Silvibacterium dinghuense: one gene and its partner. The protein of the gene in region 1 binds, or shares a complex with, the protein of each later gene. Links are inferred from orthologs where the notes say so. Each region holds a gene or a part of one and is shown on either strand. Other genes may lie near its edges. The genes, in order: trxB and trxA.

The links.
Region 2: the proteins of trxB (region 1) and trxA are in contact, whole or in part, in a crystal structure (PDB 1F6M), measured with the Escherichia coli proteins. The link is inferred for Silvibacterium dinghuense from one-to-one orthologs.

What each region holds. Positions count from the first base shown.
Region 1 is NZ_SDMK01000004.1:179,635-182,937, forward strand. Bases 108-3,096 are described here. They hold trxB (thioredoxin-disulfide reductase), read left to right. Parts: upstream 108-1,130; coding sequence 1,131-2,063; downstream 2,064-3,096. Other genes in these bases: ESZ00_RS16925 (reverse transcriptase family protein), read right to left, coding at 108-733; ESZ00_RS16935 (allantoinase), read left to right, coding at 2,141-2,341; ESZ00_RS16940 (IPT/TIG domain-containing protein), read left to right, coding at 2,748-3,096. Outside these bases: more of ESZ00_RS16925, read right to left, coding at 1-107; more of ESZ00_RS16940, read left to right, coding at 3,097-3,303.
Region 2 is NZ_SDMK01000001.1:878,141-881,216, forward strand. What follows is about bases 124-2,885. They hold trxA (thioredoxin), read left to right. Parts: upstream 124-1,213; coding sequence 1,214-1,558; downstream 1,559-2,885. Other genes in these bases: thrB (homoserine kinase), read left to right, coding at 124-860; ESZ00_RS03395 (2-keto-4-pentenoate hydratase), read right to left, coding at 1,702-2,448; msrP (protein-methionine-sulfoxide reductase catalytic subunit MsrP), read left to right, coding at 2,671-2,885. Outside these bases: more of thrB, read left to right, coding at 1-123; more of msrP, read left to right, coding at 2,886-3,076. UniProt on the Escherichia coli protein: Participates in various redox reactions through the reversible oxidation of its active center dithiol to a disulfide and catalyzes dithiol-disulfide exchange reactions.

The DNA of each region.
Region 1 (3,303 bases):
GCTCCGGATAGCCCAGCGTGCGGAAAAGTGCCTGCACGCGGGGACCGGAGATGGAAGGGAAAAAATCCCGGAGGTCCATGCGAAGCACAACCTCGCGCCCTGCATGCGGCGCGGCGAAGCTGACGATCGAGCGGCCCCGGCGGAAGCCGTGCGCCGCCGGATGCGGTGGAACCGGCGCAAGAATCTCCCGCAGGATGCGCCGCTGCATGCTCTTGAGCCGCGGCCCCGGAACCTCCAGCAGGCGGATGGCGCCGTACGGCTTCGCCAGCACCCGGCAGGTGTAATGCTTCAGCCGATCGCCCCCGGCCTTACGATTCCAGTCCCGAAGATCGGCGAACCACAGCAGCTGCCCGGCCTCGACCTCGAGCCATGCGGCCAGGCTGCCTGCGGTTTCGAGCACTACCGGCGCCGTTCCCGGAATCGGCAACATGCGCAGCGGCACGGAGACAAGAGGAAGCTGCCGCAGCCCATGCCGCTCGATGAGCCGCACAAGCCTCGGCTCGGCGCGGAGCTGCTCGATGAATCTTCGTATCCGTGGCCGCGGACGCGTCGATGCCCACCCGACCGTACGCACCGCGAGCGGTCTCAGCCGTCCCGGCGGCGGCTCCGCGCGAAACGCCGTGCGGAGAATCTGCAGATGCGGCTCGACCGCTTGCTCTGCAGAGAGAAGCGCATGCGCCAGGGAAAGAAACTCGTTGCTGGAATGGGAGAGAGGCTGCAGCGGACGCTCCAACGAGTCTGACTTTGCGTGAGCGGATCTGCACAGCGTGCAGGGAGGCTCATGCGGTGCCTGCTGTATTCCACACGTTGCCCCGGGGTAGCCCCGGAGAGACCTTGCGGCCGGCTTGGAGCGTCCGCCCGCGCACCATCATAACCCCGAGAGTACAGAGGATAGAGTCTTGGATCTGGAACCCTCGGGTCTCATCCGCCCCACTCAAACCAAAACCAGGCTTGCATGGGCCACCATCTCAGATCGCGACCAACGGGAGCGCCACGCGAAGGCGATCCGCCCCACGCGCAGTGGCGACCAAAGGGAGCGGGTGCCGAAGGCGGAAGGCCTGGACGGCCAGTCCTGAATCCCAGCGTCCCGCCGATCATCCAATTACAGCTACAATTCGGAAAGTCCTGCTATGTCTGAGATTCGCGATACCGTCATCCTCGGCTCCGGCTGCGCCGGCCTTACCGCCGCCATCTACGCCGCTCGTGCCAACCTCAAGCCCCTCGTCCTCGAAGGCCATGAGCCCGGCGGACAGCTCTCCATCACCACGCTGGTCGAGAACTTTCCCGGCTGGCCGGAGGGCATCCAGGGCCCGCAGCTCATCGAGAACATGAAGCAGCAGGCCGCCCGCTTCGGCACCGAGTTCCGCATGGCGCACCTGGTCTCGGCCGACCTGTCGAAGCATCCCTTCACGCTCAACCTGGGCAAGGAGACCGTGCTCACCCGCACGCTCATCATCGCCTCGGGAGCATCGGCGCGCTGGCTCGGTCTGCCCTCCGAACAGGCCCTCATCGGCCACGGCGTCAGCTCCTGCGCGACCTGCGACGGCTTCTTCTTCTCCGGCAAGGAGATCGCAGTGGTCGGCGGCGGCGACTCGGCCATGGAAGAAGCGCTCTTCCTGACCCGCTTCGCCTCCAAGGTCACGCTGCTCCATCGCCGCGAACACTTCCGCGCCTCGCACATCATGCTCGAGCGCGCCATGGCGCACCCCAACATTGCCTTCCGCACCAACACCGCGGTCGAAGAGGTGATCGGCGTCGAAGACAAGGAAGTCAAGGGTCTGAAACTGCGCGATACCGTCACCGGCGAGCGCTCCGAGTTGCCTATCAGCGGCCTCTTCCTGGGCATCGGCCACGAGCCGAACGCCAGGATGTTCGCCGGGCAGATCGACCTCGATGACGACGGCTACATCGTCACCCGCGACAACGTCCACACCCGCGTTCCCGGCGTCTACGCCTGCGGCGACGTGCAGGATCGCCGCTACCGCCAGGCCATCACCGCCGCCGGCTCCGGCTGCATGGCCGCGCTCGAAGTGGAGAAGTACCTCGAAGAGCACGGCCGCTAAATAAAGGCAAAAGCAACGGGGCGGGCAGCTATCATGGCTGTCCGCCCCTTCTCACTGCAAGTAAAGGAGAAACGATTATGGCCAACCTCGCGCTCGTCTACGGCATGCGCCTGCTCCCGGCCGACGAGATCAAGACCGTCGGCGAAGGCACTGTCAACCTCCAGAACGGCAACCAGGCCGGCGTCACCCTGCACCTGCTCGAAGGCACCCGCGAGCAGATCGAAGCCCAGCTCCGCCAGAGCATCGACGCCTTCTTCGACTTCTTCCCTGAAATCTAGCTTTCAGGGCTCAGGGCTCAGGGCTCAGGGCTCAGGGCTCAGGGCTCAGGGCTCAGGGCTCAGGGCTCAGGGCTCAGGGCTCAGGGCTCAGATAGATCGTAAAACCCGGGTGCCCCACATCTCGCGCTGTTCGAGATGTGGGCTCGCAGGATCGTAGGTTCGCGACCAGCGGGAGCGCCACGCGAAGCGAAACGCCGGGACGGCCAAGTCCCGCGACCAGCGGGAGCGGGGGCCGAAGGCGATTCGCCCTGCGCGCAGCAGTCCTTCCCAAATCCGAACCACACCAAAAACCCGCCCAATCCGGTTTCGGAGCGCACGGCACCCCGCGCTTTTCCCCTTATCTCCCTCCCCATTCATGGCCGAATAGCCCCAGGCGCCGTCCCCAGACGGCACACCGGAGCCCGTCATGGATGCTGCATCCCCACGCAACCCACGCCGTATCCGAGCCCTCATCCGGCTCTGCTGCGCCGCCGTGGGCTGCATCCTCGGACTCCTGGGCGCGTCTCCTGCGCTCGCCGGCGGCCCGCGCTGGGTCGCCGGCCCTGCCTATTTCAACGCCTCTGCGCTCGGCCAGCCCGTGGTCTGGTCCGGAGGGCAGGTCAACTACTACGTCGATCTCGGCGCCCTCAGCGCCACCGAGGCCAACGGCCCGGCGACCACGCTCGTGACCAACGCCGCCGCGATCTGGAACGCCATCTCCACCGCCGCCGTCCAGCTCACCTTCAAGGGCAACCTGGCCGAGAACGTCAGCGGCAGCAACGTCACCAACACCAGCGGCGTCCTCTCCGAGCCCGCCGACATCCAGCCCACCGCCACCACCAGGCCGGTCGCTGTCATCTTCGACGCCGACGGCTCGGTTCTCAATACCCTCTACGGCTCCGGCGCCAGCGACCCCACCGTCTGCCCCCAGACCGGCGTTTACACGCAGGTCGACAACATGACCGCCGACGGCCATATCGCCC
Region 2 (3,076 bases), on another replicon or contig:
CGCTGGCCGTCGCGCTCGACCGCCATCTCGAAGTCAGCGCGGAGACAGGCACCGAGTTTTCCATCGAGGCCACCGGCCGTCATCCCGAGGTCTGCGGATCGCTCGGCCGCAACCTGCTGCTCGATGTCTATCGCAAGACCCTCGCGGCCAACGGCAAAGAGGTGCAGCCGCTTGCACTGCGTGTCCATAACGAGATTCCTCTCGGCATGGGCATGGGATCTTCTGCAGCCGTGCGGCTCGCAGGCGTAGCCCTCGCTGCGCACTTCGGCCAGCTTGGCTGGGACAGCGACCGCATCCTCGCCGAGGGCGTACGGCTCGAGGGTCACCCGGACAATGCCGCCGCCTGCTGGCTGGGCGGTTTCGTGGCCGGGTCCTGGACTGCGGATCATGGGGATGGCCCTCGTCTGCAGACCGTCAGCTTCCGTCTGCCCGAGGCCTGGCGTGCACTGGTTGTGATTCCCACGGCGCCGCTCGCCACGGTTGCCTCGCGTGCCGTGCTGCCGGAAAGCTATACCCGCGCCGACGTGGTCTTCAATCTGCAGCGCGCTTCGCTGCTGACGGCCGCCTTTGCCGCAGGCCGCGCCAACCTCGTAGCCGATGCCATGCGCGACCGCATCCATCAGCCTTATCGCTCCCAGGTTTGCCCGCTGCTCCCTGCGCTCGAATCGCTGGCTGGAACGCCGGGCGTGCTGGGCGTTGCGCTCAGCGGTGCCGGTCCTGCCATCCTGCTGATCCTCGAATCGGAATCAGCCTTCGAATCGGTGGAAGCCGAGATTCGCCGCCGCACCCAGTCTGGCGAAGTAGCCGAGATTCTGCGGTGCAGTTTTGGAGCCGGCGCCGGAGAGACCGGAGCAAGATAGCCTCCCACGCACGTAACCTATAGAAAGCATTACCTTAAAATTACCTAAGATTGCTTGCTGGGCGCGTTCAAAAGCTCTACCTTCAGCACGTGGGCAGTTCTGGGGGAGGGCTGCTCTAGCGCTCGGGTTTCCTGAAAAGGAGGCCCGGGCGCTCTAACGTTAGGGTCTTCTTATGCTTGTATGCATCAGAAGCACGCTCCATGTTTCGGGTTGCCTGTCCTATCCCGCACCGGACCATCCCCTCAGCATCCCCCTCCTGCGACTTTTTGCTCCGTTCCCGCATCTACTCATCCGGTAAACTGATGGAATAGTCCATCGGTCGCGAGGGCCAAACAGGCCCCCTAAGGAGGAGCATGGCGGGACAAGGAATTCTTGAGGTAACGGACACAAACTTCGAGCAGGAAGTCCTGCAGTCGGAGCAGCCGGTTCTGGTTGATTTCTGGGCGGCATGGTGCGGTCCCTGTAAGGCTCTGGCTCCCATCGTCGATGAGCTCGCGACGCAGTATGCCGGCCAGGTGAAGGTGGCCAAGCTCGACGTGGATCGCAACAACGCGACCCCCATGCGCTATGGCATCCGCGGCATCCCCGCGCTGCTGCTCTTCAAGGACGGCAAGGTTGCCGACCAGATCGTCGGTTACGTCCCCAAAGAGACGATCGAGAAGAGCCTCTCCCGTTTCGTCGAGACCGCCAAGGCCTAAACTGCTGCGCGCAGGGCGGATCGCCTTCGGCCTCCGCTGGTCGCGGGCCTGAGACCGTTCTCTACTGAATAGGAAGAATCCGGTTGCCCCATGTCTCATTGAGACATGGGGCAACCCTGTTTTACGCTCTTATCGGAGTCTTCTCAGAAGTGCAACGTCACGGTCCCGAAGGTCGAGAACTCCACGTCCACGCGCGAGCCCGGCAACGCCAGCTCCTTGCCGGACCAGCTTCCCGTCGTCACCCAGTCACCCGCGCGCAGGCCGCCCGTACGATAGCTGCCCTCATTGGCGAGGTACGTCACCAGCCGCAGCAGGTCGGTGCCCGCCGAGTTCGAGGCTGTGCCTCCAAAGCGCACCACGCCGTCGATCACCACTGAGACCGACTCCCTGGTCAGATCCACGCTCTGCCAGCCTTCAAGTGCCGCCCCATAAATAAAGCCGCCATTCGACTGCAGGTCGCCGATCGTCGAGAATCGCGGCGTCTTGTCCGGATCTTCGAAGGCCGACTCCAACAGTTCGATCGCCGGATGCGCGCTGGCAATGGCCGCGATGACTTCCTCGCGCGTATAAGGGGTGCTCCGCGGCGGCAGGTCGCTGCCGATCAGGAAGGCGATCTCTCCCTCGACCCCGCGCAGCCGCCGGAAGTGTTCCGAGACATGGGCACCCGACGGGGTGAATCCACCCCAAGCCGGCATGGCCGAAAAAAGCGGCATCGCCTCGGGCGAAGGAGCGCCGACCTTCCATCCCTGCACCGGGCCCAATGCCTCGGCCACAATCGACTGCAGCGCATAGGCTTCGTCCAGGTCATGCGGAGCCAGATCTTCAGGCAGAGCCGCAACCGGCGTCCGCTCCCGCCGCGCACGCAGCAGGATCTCCGCTGCTTGCCGCAAACGGTCTTTTTCTTGCGCCGAAAGATGTTTTCCGGCCGGGTTCCATTCGTTCATGCCACTTCTCCGCTTGGGTTGCTATGCAAAAAGATGAGAATTGCCCCTGCCGGGTTGGAGCCGGGAGAATCTCCGCAGTCCCCTTCCATTCTGCCGTAACCAGGAAGGCCCGTGTAACGTCTCAAGAGCAGGTTTGCCGTATTCGCCCTATGCAAAGGAGACAGGCCCATGTGGATAAGGAAGGCAAGCGAGATTCCCTCCTCGGAGATCACGCCGAAGTCCTCCTGGCTGAATCGCCGTGCTTTCATGGCCGCCGCCGGCGCAGCCGGTTTAGCCGCGGTTGCAGGCAAGGACCTCGAACGGCTCGCACATCCAGACGGAGTCCATGCCGATACCAAGCTCTCGACGGTCTCCAGTCCGCTCTCCGGCAGGGGACTCACGGAGACGGCCTACAACGACATCACCCATTACAACAATTTCTATGAATTCGGCACCGACAAAGGCGATCCCTCACGCAATGCCTGGCGCCTGAAGACCCGCCCCTGGACAGTCAGCGTCGAGGGCCTGGTCAAGACGAAGAAGACCTTCGATATCGACAGCCTGATGAAGCTCCGCCCGCTCGAGGACCGTATCT